DNA from 2 places in the Allocoprococcus similis genome. Region 1 is predicted to be linked to the other one. Evidence: predicted binding sites of a transcription regulator. Region 1 holds the regulator's gene; the other holds the start of a gene.
The links. Region 1 encodes Rex, which represses fermentation and respiration genes when NADH is low (regulators of the CRP and FNR family bind a similar motif). Its sites were predicted from a motif close to ATTGTTAANTANTTAACAAT; they were not measured.
Positions count from the first base shown of each region.

Region 2: the regulator Rex is predicted to act here: its motif matches at 1,138-1,157, upstream of ACYQ5K_RS02615 (acetyl-CoA C-acetyltransferase).

Region 1 covers NZ_BAAHSG010000007.1:125,782-144,600, reverse strand. The annotation lists gene ACYQ5K_RS04470 (NAD(P)H-hydrate dehydratase) at 1-1,316, opposite strand, end outside; gene ACYQ5K_RS04465 (redox-sensing transcriptional repressor Rex) at 1,397-2,044, opposite strand; gene ACYQ5K_RS04460 (ABC-F family ATP-binding cassette domain-containing protein) at 2,203-4,110, shown strand; gene ACYQ5K_RS04455 (NADP-dependent isocitrate dehydrogenase) at 4,168-5,364, opposite strand; gene ACYQ5K_RS04450 (GntR family transcriptional regulator) at 5,384-6,022, opposite strand; gene ACYQ5K_RS04445 (beta/alpha barrel domain-containing protein) at 6,045-7,433, opposite strand; gene ilvA (threonine ammonia-lyase) at 7,983-9,197, opposite strand; gene ftsY (signal recognition particle-docking protein FtsY) at 9,199-10,152, opposite strand; gene smc (chromosome segregation protein SMC) at 10,169-13,729, opposite strand; gene rnc (ribonuclease III) at 13,737-14,432, opposite strand; gene acpP (acyl carrier protein) at 14,501-14,731, opposite strand; gene plsX (phosphate acyltransferase PlsX) at 14,753-15,778, opposite strand; gene rpmF (50S ribosomal protein L32) at 15,920-16,102, opposite strand; gene ACYQ5K_RS04405 (YceD family protein) at 16,106-16,633, opposite strand; gene ACYQ5K_RS04400 (acetate/propionate family kinase) at 16,731-17,918, opposite strand; gene mgtE (magnesium transporter) at 18,047-18,819, opposite strand, start outside.
Region 2 covers NZ_BAAHSG010000006.1:25,376-30,181, forward strand. The annotation lists gene ACYQ5K_RS02610 (SulP family inorganic anion transporter) at 1-1,006, opposite strand, end outside; gene ACYQ5K_RS02615 (acetyl-CoA C-acetyltransferase) at 1,235-2,416, shown strand; gene buk (butyrate kinase) at 2,772-3,842, opposite strand; gene ptb (phosphate butyryltransferase) at 3,856-4,767, opposite strand.

The DNA of each region.
Region 1 (18,819 bases):
GCCTTTGCCATTGCCGCATTACCGGTGGTATTGATCATAAGCCTTCCCTCCGGCGCTTTCATAAGTGTCCTGCTGTCTTTCAGTACACAGACAGCATGAACTTTTTCTGTATATTTCCGTAATAGCTCTCTTCTGTTGTCTTTTAATTCCTGTACGCTGTATCCGGTCAGTCTGGACATTTCTTTCATGTGCGGAGTAAGTACATATCCGGAAGGATTCATCCGAATCTGTCCGATCCCCCACTCACCGGTCTTTGCCAGAAGGTTCAGTCCGTCCGCATCAATAACAGCCGGTTTTTTATTATTCTCAAGCACCTTTTTCAGTAATTTCTCCGAATGCGGTCCCATGCCGAGTCCGCAGCCAATACAGAGCACATCCGCCCATTCCAGCAAATCCGGAAGTTCTTCAAAGGATTCTGTCTCATCCAGAGAATAGGTCGTCATTACCGCCTCCGGTAAAAGTTCCTGTAAGATTGCCCGGTTGCTTTCCTCCGTATAAATCCGGACAAGCCCGGCTCCCGAAAGATATGCTGCCCTGGCACTTAAATATGCTGCACCGGACATTCCTTTGCTTCCGGTAATCATCAGAACCTTTCCATAAGTCCCTTTATTAGAATCCGGTTTCCTTTGCGGCAGCATTGCCGGCACATCGGATTTTTCAAGTGCCATGCAGATTTCTTCTTCCGCAAAAAACTCCGGCCTGGTAATTCCGATCGGAGCTGTAACAAGCTTTCCTGCATACTCACATCCCGGATACAGGATCTGTCCCATCTTCTGAAACGCAAAGGTCACTGTAAGATCTGCTTTAAATGCAGTTCCAAGCACTTTCCCATCATCCGAACGGATCCCTGAAGGAGTGTCAACTGCCACCTTACAGGCAGTCATCCGGTTCATCTGATCGATCACCTCTGCATACCTGCCTTTTATTTCACGTGACAGACCAATACCGAATACGGCATCTATAATAACACTATATTCTTTCTGTGGCAAACTGTTTCCTACAGATATTCCCAGATTTTCCAGAATTTTCATCTGGATTTTTGTTTCTTCACTACGATGGTCATAATTTCCGACCAATACTACATCCGGATGATATCCTTCTTCTACGAGCATCCTTGCAATTGCGAATCCGTCACCACCGTTGTTGCCACTTCCACACACAACCAGTGCTTTCGACAAGTCTATGCCTTCTGCTTTCATCGCAGCCACACACTGAAGTGCCGCCCGTTCCATCAGGACAAGGGACGGGACCTGCATCTTCTGTATCATTCTCTGATCCGATCTTCTCATCTGATCTGCTGTCAGTATTTCTTTCATATCCGGTCTCCCATACATTTAATTTTCAAAAAGGTGCAGGAAAAAACTTTCCTGCACCTCTGCCTTCTGGTATGCTTTGACTACTTTCCTTCATGTTCTTCATTGTATCTGGTGATGTTATAAGATAATCTCATCAGACTTTCAGACAAATGAACATTCTCCACAATAATATTATCCGGCAGATTCAGATCTGTATGCGCAAAATTCCAGATAGCCTTGACTCCATTATCTACCAGGAGATTGGCAACCTCTACTGCTTTTGCCTTCGGAATCGTGAGAACCCCGATCTCAATATCGTTTTCTTTCACAAAATCCTTCAATTCATCCATCATACGGATCTCAACTCCACGGATCGTCAATCCGGCAAGCCTTGGGTTTACGTCAAACAGCCCTTTTAAAACAAATCCCCGATTTTCAAATGCTGCATAGTTCGCCAATGCCTGTCCAAGATTTCCTGCTCCAATGATAACGAATTTATGTTTCTCGTTCAGTCCAAGGATCTTACCTATCTCTGTATAAAGATACTTTACATTATAGCCATATCCCTGCTGTCCAAATCCACCGAAATTATTCAGATCCTGCCGGATCTGTGAAGCAGTCACTTTCATTCTTTTACTTAATTCATTGGATGATATCCGTTCGACTCCGCTCTCCAGTAGTTCCCCTAAATAACGATAATACCGCGGAAGTCTCCTTATTACTGCCTGAGATATTTCTCTTGATGCCACTTTCACTTCCACCTTCCTATTTTTTGACTCATTATTTTTAATTATATAAGAATCCAACGAAAAAGTCAAATTTTATAGTTGTTTTTTGTCGTATTTCAGCTATAATTATGTTACTGTGAGCAGTAACATAATTGCCACTTTAACAGGAGGATATAAAAATGATACTGGCATGTCATAATCTGTCAAAAAGTTTTGGGGATCAGGTCATCGTAAAAGACGGTTCCTTTCATATAGAAAACCATGAAAAAGCTGCCCTAGTAGGTCTTAACGGAGCCGGCAAATCCACGATCCTCAAGATGATCGTAGGACAACTTTCTCCCGATGCAGGGACGGTTGTTCTTACCAAAGGCAAAACTCTCGGCTACCTTGCACAGCATCAGGAGATGGAAAGCGGCAATACCATTTACGAAGAAGTCCGCACGGCAAAAGCTGAAATCATTGAGATGGAAAAGCAGATACGTACAATCGAGATGGAGCTTCCGTCTCTTTCCGGAGATGCTCTTGAAGCACGTCTTTCCACTTATCAGAGACTGACTTCTGCATTTGAGCACGCAGACGGTTACGCCTATAAAAGTGAGCTTACCGGCGTTCTAAAAGGTCTCGGATTTACAGAAGAAGAATTTACCAAACCCGTAGATTCTTTATCCGGTGGTCAGAAGACCCGTGTATCTCTTGGCAAACTCCTTCTTACCAAGCCTGACGTCCTGCTTCTGGATGAGCCAACCAACCACCTGGATATGAACTCCATCGCATGGCTGGAAACCTATCTTCTGAATTATCCGGGTGCTGTTCTTATCGTATCCCACGACCGCTATTTCCTAAACCGTGTAGTTACAAAGGTGATTGAAGTCGAGCAGGGACAGCTTCATACTTATATGGGCAATTATTCTGATTTTGCTGTCAAAAAAGAACAGCTCAGGGAAGCCAAATTAAAAGAATACTTGAATCAGCAGCGTGAGATCAAACATCAGGAAGCCGTAATCGAAAAGCTCCGTTCATTTAACCGTGAGAAATCCATCAAGCGTGCCGAAAGCCGGGAAAAAATGCTGGATAAGATGACGCTTGTAGACAAACCGATGGAGATCAACACCGACATCCATCTGAAGCTGGAACCTTCACGTGTCAGTGGCAATGATGTACTTTCTGTCAAAGGATTAAGCAAAGCCTTTCCGCCACAGACACTTTTCACAGATATCAGTTTCGAGATCAAGCGTGGGGAACATGTAGCCATTATTGGCGACAACGGAACCGGAAAAACTACGCTTCTCAAGATTCTGAACAATGTGATCCGGGCAGACAGCGGTTCCTTTACACTGGGTGCCAATGTGGAGATTGGTTACTACGATCAGGAACACCACGTCCTTCATATGGATAAGACAATCTTTGAAGAAATTTCCGATGATTATCCGATGCTTACCAACACACAGATCCGGAACATGCTTGCGGCTTTTCTTTTTACCGGAGATGATGTTTTCAAGCTGATCGGCGATTTAAGTGGTGGTGAAAGGGGACGTGTATCTCTGGCAAAGCTGATGCTCTCCAATGCGAATTTCCTGATCCTCGATGAGCCGACCAACCATTTGGACATCACTTCCAAGGAAATTCTCGAGCGGGCTCTGAATGATTATACCGGTACGGTACTTTATGTGTCACATGACCGTTATTTCATCAACCAGACCGCCACCCGCATTCTGGAACTGACCGGCAATACCTTTGTCAATTATATCGGCAACTATGATTATTATCTGGAGAAAAAAGATCTTCTGACCCCGGCTGTTTCCACAACTGCTTCTGAAGACGCACCGACGCAGGTTTCCGAATCCAAACTGAGCTGGCAGGAGCAGAAAGAAGAACAGGCACGTCTCCGCAAAAGACAGAACGACCTGAAGAAAACAGAAGAACGTATCGGTGTTCTTGAGACGCGCAATGGCGAAATCGATGAACTGATGATGCTGGAAGAAGTCTATACGAATTCTGTCAAATGCCAGGAACTGGCAAAAGAAAAAACAGCGAACGAATCAGAGCTCGAAGAACTCTATGAAAAATGGGAAGAACTGGCTGAATAAGCCGGTCCTTCCCATTTTTCTGTCAGGGATACGCCCTTCATGCATTCCCTGCTCTTTTTATAATCTTTCTGCAATCGCTTTGATAAATCCTTCACTGTTCAGTACATGCACCTCCGGAAGAGTTGTGATCATTGCCAGATCCTTTGTCATATAACCCTCTTCAATCGTACCGATCGTTGCTTTTTCCAAACGGTCTGCAAAATCCATCAGTTCCTGGTTTCCATCCAGTTCTCCTCTCTTGCGCAGAGCTCCTGACCATGCAAAGATCGTTGCAACAGAGTTTGTTGAAGTCTCTTCCCCTTTCAGGTGTTTGTAATAATGACGCTGTACTGTTCCATGCGCAGCTTCATATTCATAAAACCCTTCCGGCGATACCAGTACAGATGTCATCATGGCAAGTGAACCAAATGCTGAGGAAACCATATCACTCATCACGTCCCCGTCATAATTCTTACATGCCCAGATATAACCACCCTCTGACTTCATTACACGGGCTACCGCATCATCGATCAATGTGTAGAAATATTCAATTCCCGCTTCATCAAAAAGGTTCTTATACTCCGCATCAAAGATCTCCTGGAAGATATCTTTGAATGTATGGTCATATTTTTTGGAAATGGTATCTTTTGTTGCAAACCAAAGATCCTGCTTTGTATCCAGCGCATAACTAAAACAGCTTCTTGCAAAACTTTCAATCGATGCATTGATATTGTGCATTCCCTGGATAATACCTGCTCCATCAAAATTATGGATCAGCTCTCTTGTCTCTGTTCCGTCAGGTGCTGTGTAGACCAGTTCTGCCTTTCCAGGTCCCGGAATCTTCATCTCGGTTCCTTTATATACATCCCCATAAGCATGACGGGCAATCGTGATCGGCTTCTTCCAGTTCTTTACACATGGTTCAATTCCTTTTACCACGATCGGAGCACGAAATACCGTTCCATCCAGAATCGCACGGATTGTTCCGTTCGGACTCTTCCACATCTCTTTGAGATCATATTCTTTTACCCTTGCCGCATTCGGTGTAATGGTCGCACATTTGACAGCTACTTTGTACTTCTTTGTTGCATTAGCTGAATCAACTGTAACCTGGTCATCTGTCTCATTGCGGTGTTCCAGTCCAAGATCATAATAATCTGTCTTAAGATCGATATACGGCAGAAGAAGATCATCTTTTATCATCCTCCAGAGAATTCTGGTCATCTCATCTCCGTCCATCTCAACAATCGGTGTCGTCATCTGAATTTTACTCATAGCTTCGTCTCCTTTTTGATTATTCTTCTTCGATATGCAGGTTCTCCATAACATGCATAATGTGGAGCGTTGCCAGATTGCCGGCTTTTTCCGCATCCTTTGCCTTGATGGCATTCAGGATCTCGTTATGCTCGCCAATCGACTTGATCGCACGCTCTTCTGTCTTAACGGAAGTCCTTCTTGCAAGCTGTACATATTTGTGAAAATCCGAAAGCACATGATCCAGGATCCTGCTCTGTGATGCCTCATACAGAATCTGATGGAATCTTCCATCCAGCTCTGTCAGCTGATCGGAATGTCCTTTATCCATATGATACTCGGATAAAAGAATGATCTCATCCAGTTCTTCCAGCTGCTCCTGTGTAATATGTTCTGTTGCCAAGCGGACGCATAATCCTTCCAGCATGGAACGGATCATATAAATATCATGTACATCCTTATCAGAAATACCGGTAACATAGGCTCCTTTATTCGGAATGATGTTCACCAGTCCCTCCAGTTCCAACTGTCTAAGTGCCTCTCTTACCGGTGTACGGCTAACTCCAAGTTCCTTCCCCAATGTTGCTTCTCTGAGTTCGTCATTTTCTTCGTATTTACCTTTCAGAATGTCATCTCTGATGGTCTGAAAAACCTGACTTCTCAATGAATACTCTTCCATTTTATCTCTCTCCTGAATTTCGTTAGATTGTGATCCCCTTTTCGCCACAGATTCTCTCAATCTCCCGGATTAGTTCCTCATCTGTGAGTACGGTCACACGGCCGGATTCATATTCCGCATCAACCCACTTCTTCAATTCTACAACTAAAATGGAATTCTTGTCTACCTGTTTCTCATTTTTCAGGTGATAATATGTATTTATCCAGTGTGCAATACCTGCAAGACCGGAAGTATTGGACACAGCAACCAGCGGTGGTCGGTTCAGAAACTTGCCGGTATCAAACACATTGTAGATTTCTTCGTTCTTTAACAGTCCGTCTGCATGGATTCCCGCACGGGTTACATTGAAATTCTTTCCGACAAACGGGGTACGCGGCGGGATCTGGTATCCAATCTCTTTTTCATAATATTCTGCCAGTTCAGTAATCACCGTTGTATCCATGTCATCCAGCGTTCCACGAAGCTGCGCATATTCAAAAATCATTGCTTCCAGTGGCGTATTGCCGGTACGTTCGCCGATTCCAAACAAGGAACAGTTCACGCCACACGCTCCATAAAGCCAGGCCGTTGTAGAATTATTGACTGCCTTGTAAAAATCATTATGTCCATGGAATTCGATCAGTTCACTCGGTACACCTGCATGTACTCTGAGTCCGTATATGATACCCGGAATGGAACGAGGAATCACAGCCCCCGGATAGTTGACTCCGTATCCCATCGTATCACAGACACGGATCTTAACCGGAATCTGGTATTCTTCCATCAGATGCATCAATTCCAGACAGAATGGAATGACAAATCCATAAATATCCGATCTGGTAATATCTTCCAAATGACATCTTGGACTAATACCGGTCTCCAGACATTCACGTACAACTGACAGATAATGTTCCATCGCCTCTCGTCTTGTCATCTTCAGTTTATAAAAAATATGATAATCCGAACAGCTTACCAGGATTCCTGTTTCCTTCATTCCCAGATCTTTTACCAGCTCAAAATCCTTTTTATTTGCACGGATCCAGCTTGTGATCTCCGGGAACTTATAACCTCTTTCCATACATTTATATACGGCATCCCGGTCTTTCTTGCTGTATAAGAAAAATTCACTCTGACGAATCTTCCCCTGCGGACCTCCAAGCCTGTGCATATAATCGAAAATGGTTACAATCTGATCCGTTGAATAGGGCGCTCTCGACTGCTGTCCATCCCTGAATGTCGTATCCGTGATCCAGATCTCATCCGGCATACTGTGCGGTACAATACGATCATTAAACGCAATCTTCGGAATCTCATCATAATGAAACAGGTTCCGAAACACATTCGGTGTGTCCACGTCTACCAGCGGGTACATATGCTCCTCAAGTTGCAATAAATTTGTATGCTTATCCAGATAAACCTTCCTGTTTTCCATAACCGTCACTCCCTGACCTGTATTTTTGTATCATTGTATACAACTATACCTTCGATGTCAACCCCATTTTCCTCATTTCGTGACTTTAGCCAGTATTTCATTCAATTAAAGTGCTAATTTGTTAAACTTTCATACAGTCTCGATTCTCTTCTCATCCATTTTCCCTAGTTTAATCCACCTATTTTCTCCAATATCTCCCGTCCTCAACAATTATCCCTTTTTTCCAATATCTCCCACCCTAGACAAGCACCCAACTTCCTTACTGTCTCTATCCCTCTCTTCACAATGAAGCAATGTCGTCCTCTTTGCCAATACCGTTATCTGGCTGGGCGGGAAAAAGAATCTCTTCCAATCCTATTTTGTGCAATGGAGATGAAACTCAAAAATTATGGAAGCCTTTGCTGACATAATTTTCGCTTTCAGAGGTTCATCGGAATGGTTTGCACAACTTGGATTGGAAGAGATTCTTTTTTCCCGCCCAGCCTCACAACCCTATTCAAAAAAGGCAGCCTCACCCCTCCATGGGATAAGACTGCCCTCTCAAATATTTTAATATAACTTTGCACTGATCATCTTCGGTCTGAACCCGGCTGCCTCCAATGCCGCAATAATCCGGTTCTTATGATCGGTTCCAAATGCTTCCAGTGTCACACGAAGCTCCACAGCCGCATTCCGGTTAATGCTTACAAACTGATTATGTTCCAGTTTGATCACATTTCCCTGCTCTTCTGCAATCGTCTGTGCCACTTTTACCAGTTCACCCGGTTTATCCGGAAGAAGTACCGATACAGAGAAGATACGGTCTCTCTGGATCAGTCCGTGCTGCACAACAGAAGACATGGTAATAACATCCATGTTCCCGCCGCTTAAGATAGATACTACTTTCTTACCTTTCAGATCCAGCTGTTTTAAAGCTGCAACAGAAAGAAGACCGGAGTTTTCTACTACCATTTTATGGTTTTCCACCATATCAAGGAATGCTCCGACCAGTTCATCATCTTCTACAGTCACGATCTGGTCTACATTTTCCATAACGTATGGGAGGTTCTGTTCCCCGACTTTTTTTACTGCTGTACCATCTGCGATCGTGTTGGCACTTGGAAGTGTTACGGTATGTCCTGCTTCGATTGCAGCAGTCATACTTGCTGCTTCTGCCGGTTCCACACCGATCACTTTGATCTTTGGATTCAGCATTTTCGCAAGTGTAGATACACCTGTGATCAGTCCGCCGCCCCCGATCGGTGCAAGGATATAATCAACGGTCGGGAGTTCCTGGACAATTTCCATTGCAATCGTTCCCTGTCCGGTAGCTACATCCAGATCGTCGAACGGATGTACAAAAGTATATCCGTACTCTTCAGCAAGCTCATAGGCCTTTGCACAGGCATCGTCATAAACATCTCCGTGTAAAACAACCTCGGCACCATAGCTCTTGGTACGGTTTACCTTGATCAGCGGAGTGACAGTAGGCATAACAATCGTCGCCTTACATCCAAACGCTTTTGCCGCATATGCCACACCCTGTGCATGGTTTCCCGCTGAAGCTGTGATCAGACCTTTTGCACGATCTTCCTCAGAAAGAGTGCTGATCTTGTAATAAGCTCCTCTTAATTTGTATGCACCTGTGTACTGCATATTTTCCGGTTTCAAATAAACCTTTCCCCCGGTCTGGCTACTGAGATACTCACTGTAGATAAGCTTTGTCGGACGAGTCACACGTTTTACGATCTCGCTTGCTTCTTCAAATTTTTCCAATGTCAGCATATTATTCTTCTCCTTCTTCCTTCTTTTCTTCTGTTGTAAATAATGCCTGTACAAATTCGTCGGAATCGAATTTCTGCAGATCATCGATCATCTCACCGACACCTATATATTTAACAGGAATTCCAAGCTCTGCCTGAATTGCAACTGCAATTCCGCCTTTGGCCGTTCCATCCATCTTAGTCAGGATAATTCCTGTAATATCCGCAACATCACTGAATTCCTTTGCCTGTGAAAGTGCATTCTGTCCGGTCGTTGCATCCAGAACGACCAAGGTTTCTCTGTATGCCTCCGGATATTCCCTTTCCAGCACACGGTTAATCTTCTTCAGTTCCTCCATCAGGTTCTTTTTATTGTGAAGTCTTCCGGCTGTATCCACCAGAAGGACATCTGCCTTTCTCGCTTTCGCAGCCGCTACCGCATCATAAACGATGGCTGCCGGATCTGCACCTTCCTGTCCGCCGATCAGGTCTGCATCCGAACGATGCGCCCATTCCTTTAACTGCTCTCCCGCTGCTGCACGGAAAGTATCTGCTGCTGCAAGCACAACTTTCTTGCCCTGACCTCTCATCTTACCGGCAAGTTTTCCGATAGTAGTCGTTTTTCCAACTCCATTTACCCCGATCACCAGAACAACAGAAGTCTGGTTTTCAAATTCATAAGCCGTCTCGCCTACATCCATCTGCTCTTTGATACTGTCGATCAGGAGCTGTCTGCACTCAATCGGCTCTTTGATATGCTGTTCTTTTACTTTTTTACGAAGATCATCAAGAATCGCGTAAGTTGCTTTTACCCCCAGATCTCCCATGATCAGAACCTCTTCCAGTTCCTCATAAAAGTCCTCATCTATCTTTGAAAATCCATGAAAAATACTGTCCATTCCAGACACGATATTATCGCGCGTCTTGTTAAGTCCTGCTACCAGACGCTTAAAAAATCCCATTTTTTCCTCTGCCATCATATCCTCCTATCCACTACTTTGTAAGCTCATCTTCCAGAAGATCCACAGATACCAGCGTTGATACCCCTTTTTCCTGCATAGTGATCCCATACAGCCGGTCTGCCGCTGTCATCGTACCGCGACGATGTGTAATGACGATAAACTGTGTATTTTTCGTCAGCTTGTGCAAATACTGTGCAAATCTCGTGACATTAGAATCATCCAGTGCCGCCTCGATCTCATCCAGCAGGCAAAACGGGGAAGGTTTCAGATTCTGGATTGCAAACAGCAGTGAAATCGCCGTCAACGCCTTTTCTCCACCGGAGAGCTGCATCATATTCTGAAGTTTTTTACCCGGTGGCTGCGCAATAATCCGGATTCCGGCTTCCAGCACATCCTCACCATCCATCAGTTCCAGAGTTCCTTTTCCACCACCGAACAGCTGTTTGAACACCTGATTAAACTCCTGGCTGATCTTTGCAAACTGCTCAGTAAACTGCTTGCGCATCGCCTCATCCAGCTCTTCAATGATCTTCTTGAGCGTTACTTCTGCCTCTACCAGATCATCATGCTGGGTTTTCATAAATTCATATCGCTCGGAAAGATTTTTAAAATCTTCGATCGCATTGACGTTCACCGATCCGAGTTTCCGGATCTCCGTCTTTAATTCCTGGATCCGCCTCCGCATCTCGGCAGGATCTGTCAGACTCTCATCCCGGATTTCCAGCGCATGATTATACGTCAGTTCGTACTCTTCCCACATGTAATTGATCTGCTTTTCCAAAGCTTCCTCGTAGCCTTCTTTTTTGCTGGTCAGCCGGAAGGATTCTTTATCAAGCTCTGCCATATGGGTTGCCAGATCTTCCCGCTTTTTCAGAAATGCTTTATGCTTCTGATTCAGTTCTTCCCGCTTTTTCTGCGATTCTTCGATCTCTTTGTTGATTTCCTCGAATAATTCCTTTGAATTCTCTATCGTCTGCCGGATCTCGGTAATCTGTGCTTCCTTCTGCTCGATCTCACCGTAATTCTCTCCTTTGCTTGCATTTAAAGTGGCAAGCTCTTCCCGGAATTTTTCCATCTCTTCCCGGATACGGACAAAATTCTCCTCGATAAAATCTTTTTTCTGCTCCAATGCAGCAAAACTAAGATGAATATTTTCATTTTTGCGCACTTCTGCCGCTTCTGCCTCACGCTCTTTTTCCAGCCACTTCTGTGAGCTTTCCATCTGGCGTGTCAGCTCGTCCTCCAGGTGCTGGCTGGTCTCCAGTTCCATTTTGATCGATTCTTCATTTTCCTCGATCTCATGAACCTGTTCTTCCAGCTTCTTGCGCTCCGCATAAATTCCTTCTGAATTTTCTCTGGTCGCATTCTGACGGCTTTTTACCTGGTCCAGATTCATCTTCGCAGTATTCTGAACCACATAGTCATTCTGCAATTCCTGCTGGATTTCTTCCACCTTTGCATACAGCGCCGTCCGCTTCTCCTTTGCGGCCGCAACTTCTGCTTCCGCTTTCTGAAGTTCTGTTTTCAGACGCGCAACCGTCTTTTCCAGTTCTTCGATTTCACGTCTTCTGCTGAGCAGATTACTGGAATTCTTAAATGCTCCACCGCTCATTGCTCCGCCAGGATTGATCAGATCTCCTTCCAGCGTAACGATCCGCAGGGACTGACGGTACTTTCTTGCCAGACGGATCCCTGTATCAATGTTGTCTGCCACAAGAGTTCTTCCAAGAAGATGCTCTGCAAGAGATGTAAATTTATCTTCTACCGTTACCAGCTTGTCCGCCGTTCCGATCACACCCGGCTCGCGAAGGGCTTCTGCCCTGGTCAATCCCTGTCCCCCACGGATCGCTGTCAATGGAAGGAAAGTTGCACGTCCATACCGGTTCTGCTTCAGATAACCAATCATTTTTTTTGCAGTCTCTTCGTCTGCAGTAACGATATTCTGGATACTGCCTCCAAGTGCGATCTCCACCGCAGTCTCATATTTTTTATCTACTTTGATCAGATCAGCCACAACTCCCAGGATTTTCGGCTCACGGCTTTTCTGCTCCATCACACGACGGATACTGTTCCCATAACCATCGTAACGCTCCGTAAGGTTCCTCAGAGACTCCAGACGAGAGTACTCCCTATGATAAGCATTCTGCCTGTTTCGCAGGTTTTCATTTGTCTGTCCGATCTCTTTTTGCAGTCCGGCAATCTCTGTTTCATAGTTTTTGATCTGTTCTACAGAATCCGCGATCTTCCCTGATACTGCCTTCAGTTCTTCCGTATACTGCGCGGCAAGTTCCTGTTGCCTCTGTACATCACTCTCCGCTTCTACCAGACGTTTGTAAAGCAGTGCCCGGCGTACCTTGATCTGTTCAAGCGTCGTCTCATAATGCTGCAGCTTTGCCTTCGTGGATGCACGGTTATTCAGAAGCTCACGGATATCGTTCTGATTCTTTTCAATCTCCACTGTCATCTCTGCAATCCGGCTCTGCAGGGCAGTCAGCTCCTCTCCTGCCTGCTTTTGTCTCTCAGATGCTGCTGCAAGATGTCTGTCGATCTCTGCTTTTTCTTCTTCCAGTTCGGATTTCTGCCTTTCGCGGTTTGCAAGCTCTGCCTGAATATCGTTTGCCCGTTTTTCATAGTGTTCATCATTCATGCGGACACTATTGATCTGCTCTTTTAAAAGCTCGATCTGGTTTTCCAACTGCTGTTTCAGAAGTGTTGTCTCATTTCTCTGGCTTTTTGCATGCTCGATTCCGGCGTCGATCTCGTCTACTTCCTGCTCGATCTTCTCATACTGCGCCTTCATATCTTCATGCTTTTTGCCGGCTTCAGTGAGTTCATCCTGCGCAATCTTCAGCTTCTCATCGTTTTCCCGGATCTGCCCCTTCAGACGTTTCATCTCCACCAGGAACATATTGATGTCATAACGCTTCAGTTCTTCTCTCTTTTTCAGATATTCCTTCGCTGTCTCCGACTGTCTCTGAAGAGGACCAAATTGCTTCTCCAGCTCTCCCAAAATATCATTGACACGGACCAGATTGCTCTGCTCTTCTTCCAGTTTGCGAAGAGACAACGCCTTACGTCGCTTAAATTTGACAATCCCGGCTGCCTCATCAAAAAGCTCTCGTCTCTCTTCCGGCTTACCACTCAGAATCTTGTCAATCTGTCCCTGTCCGATGATCGAATATCCTTCTTTTCCGATACCCGTATCATAAAACATCTCATTGATATCCTTGAGCCTGCATACACTGCCGTTGATCAGATATTCACTTTCCCCCGAACGGTACAGCTTTCTTGTGACTTTAACCTCTTCAAACTCCACCGGGAGTTTGTGATCTGAATTATCCAGTGTGATCGCAACCGATGCGTAGCTGAGAGGTTTCCGGTTTTCCGTACCGGAAAAAATAACATCCTGCATCGTACCTCCACGGAGTTGCTTCACCTTCTGCTCTCCGAGTACCCAGCGGACGGCATCCGCCACGTTACTTTTTCCACTTCCGTTCGGTCCGACGATTCCGGTGATCCCGTTATGAAATTCAAAGACAATCTTATTTGCAAAAGACTTAAATCCCTGTACTTCAATACTTTTTAAATACATGCCTCACCTACTGTACCTTTCCTTCTTTCAGCTTAAGGATTGCCTGATAAGCCGCTTCCTGCTCGGCAGCCTTTTTGGTCCTTCCGATACCACATCCAAAGGCTTCTCCACCGATCACAACCTCTACACGGAAGGATTTATTATGGTCCGGTCCTTCTTCTCCTACCAGCTGGTAGACAATTCCTTTTTCCTGACCGCCCTGTACCATTTCCTGCAGGATAGTCTTGCTATCATAAAAGAGCCGTTTCCCTTCCAGGTCGTTTAAAATATATTTTAAAATAAACTCTTTCGCATTAGCAAAACCACCATCCAGATAAATCGCACCAATCAGTGCTTCCAATGCATCCGAGGTAATAGACTCTCTGAATCTTCCACCGGTCGCGTCCTCACCTTTCCCAAGCAGCAGATAACTTCCAAGATCCAGATCCCGCGCACAAAATGCAAGTGCCTTCTCGCATACCATGCTTGCCCTTAACTTAGTCAGTTCTCCTTCCGGCATTGTCTGGTTCTCGAAAAAAAGATATTCGCTTGAAATCAGTTCCAGAACGGCATCTCCAAGGAATTCCAGACGTTCATTACAGTCTGCCTTCTTCATATGCTTTTCATTCACATAAGAGCTGTGCGTCACAGCATGTCTGAGCAAATGGCTGTCCTTGAAATTGTAGCCGATTTTTTCTTCCAGTTCCTTTACATTTCTGCTCATGATTGCTCCTCCAATTTTAAAAAAGGACATTCCCCAGAAATGGGGATGTCCCCTGTAATCATTTTTTCCTAGTTAACAGCGTTCTTGATCTGTTCTACAGCATCACCTACTGTTGCGATCTTTTCTGCATCTTCATTTTCAATTTCGATATCAAATGCATCTTCAATCCCCATAATAATCTGGAAAATATCAAGCGAATCAGCTCCCAGATCATCTACAAATGTAGTGTCCATCGTAATTTCATCCGGGTTACATCCCATCACATCAACAATAATGTCTTTCAGTTTTTCAAATTCCATAATTCTTAATCCTTTCTGAGCTTATTCCTGTGCGGATTTTTCTTCCGCCTGAATACATTCTTTGATCTTTTCATTGATTCCTTCTTCTTTGAAGGTTACGCACTGCAAAATTGAATTGCAGACTTCTTTTGCCTTGGAACTGCCGTGTGTCTTTACTACCAGACCGGTGAGTCCAAGCAGTGGTGCTCCACCGTACTCACTTGCGTCAAAATCCTTCATAGTCTTTTTCAGCACCGGCTTAACCAGAAGTCCACCGATCATGCCGCGGAGATTCTGCTTCATACCACCTTTGATCTTGCTTACAAGAACCGATGCTACTCCTTCATAGAGTTTCAGGATCACGTTGCCGGTAAATGCTTCACAGACGATAACATCTGCCTGTCCGTGAGGGATTTCTCTCGCTTCGATGCTTCCGGTAAAGTTAATATCCTTACATTCTTTCAGCATAGGAAAAGTCTCCTTGACCAGGGCATTACCCTTTTCTTCCTCAGCTCCGATATTGACGATCGCAACCTTCGGATTCTTGACTCCCATAATATGTTCCATATAGATAGAACCCATCTTGGCAAACTGCACCAGATGTGAAGGCCTAGCATCTACATTCGCCCCACAGTCGATCAAAATGGAAAATCCTTTTTCTGTCGGGATCAGCGGTGCAAGCGGTGGTCTTTCCACCCCTTTGATACGTCCAACCAGAAGCTGTCCCCCGGCAAGAACCGCACCGGAACTTCCTGCTGAAACAAAAGCGTCAGCTTCTTTATCCTTCACCATCTTAAGACCTACCACAATGGATGAGTCTTTCTTTCTGCGAATCGCCATAACCGGCGGTTCTGCTGTCTCAATTACTTCCGATGTATGAACAACCGAAATCTGTTCTTTATTATATGTGTACCCGGAAAGTTCCTGATTGATGACATCTTCTTTTCCGACCAGGATCACATGGATCGCATCTGACTTCCCGACCGCCTCGACCGCACCTTTGATGATCTCATGCGGTGCGTTGTCTCCGCCCATTGCATCGACAACAACTTTTGTTATTTCTTTCATACTGTTACCTCCCAGCATTACTAAACCAATTCTACTAGACATGACCGTAAAAATCAATAATATTTAGCAGATTTAGGAAAAATAGGCAAAAGAAAAGGAGTTAAGCAATACGCCTAACTCCTGTACTATAGCCTTTTTTAATTAGTTTTCTACAGTAACGATTTCTCTCTTGTTGTAAGATCCACAAGCTTTGCAAACTCTGTGTGGCATCATAAGTTCTCCACATTTGCTGCATTTCACCAGATTCGGTGCGCTCATTTTCCAGTTTGCTCTTCTCTTGTCTCTTCTTGCTTTAGAAGATTTATTCTTTGGACAAATTGACATAGGTTACACCTCCTTAAAATTCTTGTAAAGATCGCGGATAACTGACATTCTAGGGTCAAGACTGGTGTCTTCGCAGTCGCAGCTTCCCTCATTCAAGTTCTGACCACATACACTGCAAATCCCTTTACAGTCTTCGCTACATAGAACTTTCATCGGCCACCCTACTAAAATCTCGTTATAGAGCAGCTGCTCCACATCAAGATGATATCCGTCAATGTAATTCGCTTCATCGGATTCGCCATCATCTTCTCCGTCTGCCAGAGCTGTATTCACCTGCTTTTCAAAGGAAAGCATGAAATCTGTCGGTACATCTGTAAGACATCTGTCACACGGAATGATTACCGTAAGACTTGTCTCACAACTGATATGAAGTTTTTTCTCTCCGGCATACTCGACATGAATATGCACAGGCTGTGTCTGGCTTACCGGAAATCTGCTTCCGTTCACCTTCACTTCTTTCATCTCAGTGCCGACCACTTCGTCAATGGACTTATGCGGTTCAGATAAGACTTCGGACAGGTCAATTAACATAATTCTTTCTCCTGTTCACACCTAAACTATTATACCATGTAAATTCTTTTTGTCAAGGATGATTTACAGATTTTAAGGTTTTTTCTAATTTCTTCTGTTATACAAGTGCAACTGTCTCTCTTGCGATTGCAAGTTCTTCGTTTGTCGGAACTACAAGAACTTTCACTTTGGAATCCGGTGTAGAGATTACGATCTCTTCTCCACGTTTTGCATTTGCTTCTTCGTCGATTGTAATTCCAAGGTAGCCAAGGTAGCTGCATACTGCTGTTCTTACAGTACCTGCATTCTCTCCGATACCAGCTGTAAATACGATGTTATCTACACCGTTCATAGCTGCTGTGTAAGCACCAACATATTTTGCTACTCTGTAAGCAAATACGTCAAGTGCAAGTCTTGCACGTTTGTTTCCTGCATTTGCTGCTTCTTCAAGATCACGGAAGTCGCTGGATACACCGGATACACCTTCCACACCTGATTTCTTGTTCAGGACATTCATGATTCCTGCAATGTCAAGGTTCTCTTTCTTAGCAATGAATTCCATGATCGCCGGATCAATATCTCCGGAACGTGTTCCCATTACAAGACCTTCCAGCGGAGTAAGTCCCATAGAGGTATCTACAGATTCTCCGTTGAGAACTGCGGAAATAGATGCACCGTTACCAAGGTGACATACGATTGTCTTTGTTGCGTTATATGGTTTTCCAACGATCTCAGCTACTCTCTTAGATACGAAGCTGTGGCTTGTTCCGTGGAATCCGTAACGTCTTACTTTGTATTTTTCATAATATTCGTATGGAAGTCCATACATATAAGCTTTCTCAGGCATTGTCTGATGAAAAGCAGTATCAAATACAACAACCTGTGGTGTGCCCGGCATCAGACTTTCACAAGCTTCGATTCCGATTAAGTTTGCCGGGTTATGAAGTGGTGCAAGGTCATTGCACTCTGCGATCGCAGCTTTTACTTCCGGTGTTACAACTACAGATTTTGCAAACTTTTCTCCGCCGTGAACAACACGATGTCCGACTGCTCCGATTTCGTCAAGACTCTTAACAACACCTGTATCTGTATCTGTCAGCGCGTCGATTACGAACTGGATTGCTTCTGTATGTGTAGGCATAGCCTTTTCAGATACATTCTTCTCTCCACCTGCCGGCTGATAGGTAAGTCTTCCGTCAATACCGATTCTTTCGCAAAGACCTTTTGCGAGAACCGCCTCCGATTCTGAGTTGATGAGCTGGAACTTCAGTGATGAACTTCCGCAGTTGATTACTAATACATTCATTGATGTTTCTCCCTTCTGGTACTAGAATTTTCTTTATTAGAACTCACACTCTATTCTTAATTATACTCCTTGCACACATTGTATACAAGTAATGTTATTTTTTTCACGTAATATTTTTCAGTACAATGTTACACTGTCAGATGAAAAATATGGGTTGCAATTGTAAAATATACCAGTGTTGTACCGGTATCTACCAGTGTCGTGATCAGCGGTGCCGCCATGATCGCCGGATCCAGTCCGATCTTCTTCGCTGCAAGCGGCAGGGTACAGCCAATCAGTTTTGCCATTGCCACCGTACACATCAGAGTAAGTCCTAGTGTAAAGGCAAGCAGAACCGGATTATCTGTCTTCCCCTGGTACATCAGCACGACACGGATTCCATTCACAACCGCAAGGAAAAGTCCGACAAAAAGTGCCACCCGGAGTTCTTTAAAAATAACCTTGAAAATGTCCCGGAACTGTACCTCTCCTACCGTCAGGCCACGGATGATCAGCGTCGAGCTCTGGGATCCGCAGTTACCGCCGGTTCCAGTCAGCATCGGAACAAACGTATTCAGCACCGGCATCGCCACGATCACCGGTGAAAAATGCTCCAGAACCATGCCGCTGAAAGTTGCGGAAAGCATCAGAAACAGAAGCCAGACGCTTCGGTTCTTCGCATGTTGGAATGCACTGGTTCCAAAATAGGTGTCTTCATTCGGTGTCACACCTGCCATGATACTGATATCTTCGGTTGCCTCTTCTTTTAAGACTTCCATCGCATCGTCAACCGTTACGATCCCGACCATACAAAGCTCCCTGTCCACGATCGGAATCGCCACAAGACCATACTTGCGGATGGTTGATGCTACCGTCTCCTGGTCATCCGTAGTGTGCGCATACAGAATATTGGTATCCATAA
Region 2 (4,806 bases), on a different contig from region 1:
CCAGAAGAATGATCGTAAGAGTGATGCAGTGTGTGATACCGGCAATCGGAGTACGTCCACCATTACGCACATTGGCAGCGGTTCTTGCGATAGCTCCGGTTGCAGGGATTCCGCCGAACAGACCGGAGAAAATATTTCCAAGCCCCTGTCCGATAAGCTCTGCGTTGGATTTATGGGTATCACCGATCATACCATCAGCTACAACAGCCGAGAGGAGAGACTCAATTGCGGCAAGGACTGCGATGGTAAATGCCGGTGAGATCATCTGCTGTACCAGCTCAATGGTGATCGAAGGAACATGGAAAGCAGGAAATGCAGAATTCAGTTGTCCATATACGCTGCCGATGGTATTGACCGGAAGTTTTGCAAAGTATGCAATAGCAGTTGTAACGACGATTGCTACTAAAGATCCCGGGATCTTGTCGGTTATCTTTGTCCAGAGAAGCATGATTGCAACGGCAGCAAGTCCGATGAGTGTTGCAGTCAGATTGATGCTGTGGATGTTTTTTACATAGGCAATTATTTTTTCCAGGAATTCAGATGGGACAGATTCCATTTCCATTCCGAAGAAGTCTTTTAGCTGACCTACGAAAAGTGTGACTGCGATTCCGCAGGTAAATCCGGTCGTAATTGTGTAAGGAATGTACTTGATCAGAGAACCGAAGCGGCAGATTCCCATGATCACAAGAATGATACCTGCGAGGATGGTTGCGACGATCAGACCGTCGGTTCCGTAGTTTGCGACAATTCCGTAAATAATGACAACGAAGGCAGCAGTCGGACCTCCGATCTGTACACGGCTTCCTCCGAAGAAAGAGATAAAGAAGCCGGCAATGATCGCGGTGTAAAGTCCCTGTTCCGGTCCTACACCGGAAGCAATGGCAAGTGCAATGGAAAGTGGAAGGGCGATGATGGCAACAATGATACCGGAAATGATATCCTTGATCAGCTGCTCTTTGGAATAGCCCTTCATGATGTCAAAAAGCTTTGGTTTTAATTCGTGCATGTGAAAAAAATCCTTTCAATAAAATTATTATAAAAAATATAAAATAAATATAAACACCAAGAAAAATCTTAACATCTAGTAAGAAACCTTTCAACCGAATCGTATCATGTATCTGTAATAGAACATGAAAAAATGTTAAAAAAATATCAAACATCTATTGAATTCTGTTTTTTGGAGGATTATAATAAAAACATCAGGTGATTTACAAAATAAAGGAGGATTTTTATCATGGCAAGAAAAGTTGTTTTAGCAGGTGCATGTCGTACAGCGATCGGTGTAATGGGTGGACAGTTCGCAAACACATCAGCTGTAGAACTTGGAACGATTGTAATCAAAGAAGCTTTGAAGAGAGCAGGTGTTGCTCCGGATCAGGTTGATGAAGTGTATATGGGTAATGTTATCCAGGCAGGCAACGGACAGAATCCGGCACGTCAGGCAGCTGTATATGCAGGAATCCCGAATGAAGTACCGGCTACAACAATCAATGTACTTTGCGGTTCAGGACTTCACTGTGTCAACCTTGCAGCAAAACTGATCGCAGCAGGAGATGCTGATATTATTGTTGCAGGTGGTATGGAGAATATGACAATGGCTCCTTATATGCTGAGAAACGGACGTTACGGATATCGTATGGGTAATGCGACAATTGAAGATGCTATGATCAAGGACGGTCTGACCGATGCATTCAACAATTATCACATGGGAATCACAGCAGAGAATATCTGTGAACAGTGGGGACTTACAAGAGAAGAACTGGATGAATTTGCAGCATGGTCTCAGAACAAATGTGAAAAAGCAATGGCAGAAGGTAAATTCAAAGACGAGATCGTTCCGGTTGAAGTGAAGAAGAAAAAAGAAACGATTCTTGTAGATACAGATGAAGGCCCTCGTAAAGGAATCACAAAAGAAGGTCTTGCAAAGCTTCGTCCAGCATTTAAGAAAGACGGTATGGTTACAGCAGGTAACGCATCCGGAATCAATGACGGTGCAGCAGCACTGATCGTAATGAGTGAAGAAAAAGCAAAAGAGCTTGGTGTAACACCTATGGCAACATGGATCGGCGGAGAACTCGCAGGATGTGATCCGGCAATCATGGGAATCGGACCGGTATATTCTACACGTAAAGTTATGAAGAAACTGGGAATGGAGATCGGAGATTTCGATCTGATCGAAGCAAATGAAGCATTCGCAGCACAGTCTGTAGCAGTTGGAAAGGATCTTGGATTTGATCTTAGCAAACTGAATGTGAACGGTGGAGCCATCGCTCTTGGACATCCGGTTGGCTGCTCTGGCGCGAGAATCCTTGTAAGTCTGTTATACGAGATGCAGAAAGAAGATGTACATACAGGACTTGCAACACTTTGCGTTGGTGGCGGAATGGGTTGTTCAGCTGTAGTTAAAAGAGATTAGGGTAGAAAAAAGAGTGGATACCTTTTTTGGGGTATCCGCTCTTTTTTTTGAATGATTTAGGTTGTGTTGACAAATTCGGCAAAAGATAATGCGTCTATTCTAGTTGTGCAAACCATTCCGATGAACCTCCTAAAGCGAAAATCGTGTTCAGCAGAGGCTTCCACGATTTTTGAGTTTCATCTCCATTGCACAAAAGACGAATAGACGCATTATCTTTTGCCGAATTTGTCCCTCGAAGTTATTGACATTATTAAATAAAAGCGTAGTAACTAAAAAAGTCTGGCGAGGTGTGCCAGACTTTTTTCTACGATGAGATATATGTGGTTTGTATGTTTTAGGGCTTTGGATAATTCTTTTAATATTCCAGAGCTTTTTCTTCGCCGTTTAATACGCGGATTGCGCCCTGTGCGAGGGCGAGGAGTTCGTCTTCGCCTGGGTAGACGGTGATCGGAGCGATGAATCCGACTTTTTCTTTGATCTCGGATGTTACGTAATCGCTGTATGCGATACCGCCTGTGAGAAGGATCTGGTCTACTTTACCGTTTAGGACAGCGGCCATTGCGCCGACTTCTTTTGCAACCTGGTAGGTAAATGCGTGGAATACACCGGCTGCTTCTTCGTCACCCTTTTCGAAGGCACGTTCTGCAACATCACGCATGTTGTTGGTTCCGAGATATCCGTTGAGACCGCCCTTTCCATTGATCTTTTTATATACTTCAGCCTGTGTGTACTGACCGGAAAAACACATTTTTACGAGCGCGCCTGCCGGTACACCGCCGGAACGTTCTGGTGAGAAAGGTCCGTCTCCGTCGAGAGTATTGTTAACGTCGACAACTTTACCATTTTTATGAGCACCGACGGATACACCGCCGCCCATATGTACAACGACCAGGTTCAGGGAATCATAAGATACACCCTGTTCTTTAGCGTAGCGTTTGGCAACTGCTTTCTGGTTCAGTGCGTGGAAGATACTGATACGCGGAAGTTCCGGGATTCCGGAATATCTTGCAACAGGTTCCATCTCATCGACAACAACCGGGTCAACAATGTAAGAAGGAACTCCGATCTCATCACCGATTTCGCGGGCAAGGATGCCACCGAGGTTCGATGCATGCTGTCCCTGCACACCTGCTTTTAAGTCAGCAAGAAGTGCGTCAGATACCGGATAGGTTCCACCTGGGATCGGTTTTAAAAGTCCGCCTCGTCCGACAACAACATTCAGGGATTTGATGTCGAAGCTGTTTTTTGCGAGAATATCTACGATCAGTTCTTTACGGAAATCTTTCTGGTCAACGATGGTTGCATATTTGGCAATCTCTTCGGTGGAATGACGGAGTGTTTCTTCGAATAACAAAGTTTCGTCTTCGTACACACCAATCTTGGTAGAAGTAGATCCCGGGTTGATTACTAAAATTTTATAGCTCATGAAAAGATCCTCCTTAGTCTGTGATCGATCCTGCGATTACGGTTGCAAGAGCGATAGAATTCAGTTTTGTCTGGAAATCATCAGAACGTGATGTAAGTACAACCGGAGCGCTTGTTCCGACAAGTACGTTACCGATCTTGACCTTTGCAGTGCGGACAAGAATCTTATATGTGATATTTCCTGCATCGATATTCGGGAAGAGGAGAATATCAGCATGTCCGGCCACTGGATTTGTCACACCTTTGTGAACAGCTGCCTCAGGATCGATCGCAAGGTCCATGGAAAGTGGTCCGTAGATCTGGCATCCTTTGAAATCACCACCCTCGTACATCTTGGTGAGATTATCAGCATCGACTGTCGGCTGCATCTTTGGATTCACTGTCTCAACTGCACACAGAGGAGCAACCTTCGGGCACTCGATGCCACATGCATGAGCGACTTCTACTGCATTGTTGATGATATTGACTTTATCTGCAAGGGTTGGATATGTATTGAAAGCTACGTCTGTGAAGAACAGAAGACGGTCAATGCCTTCAATCTCAAATACACATACATGGGAAAGCATCTTTCCGGTACGAAGTCCGACTTCTTTATTCAATACGCTCTTTAAGAATGTCTTTGTTTCAAGCAGTCCTTTTAAAAGAATATCAGCTTCACCATTATGTACAAGCTCAACAGCCTTTAATGCAGCTGCTTCGGTATCCGGCTCATTGATGATCTCGAAATCTGTCAGATCCATGTCGATAGAAGCGGCGATCTCGCGGATCTTGGCTTCATCACCGACAAGGATGGCTGTTGCGATGTTCTGCTCTTTTGCAGCTTTGACAGCCTGCAGTACCGGCTCATCCTGTGCGTTGGAAACAGAGACTTTCTTTAAGGTTTTTTGATTTGCTTTTGAGATTAATTCTTCAAAACTTTTGCTCATTTTCACACCTTCTCATTCAAAATTTAATAATAGTATTCT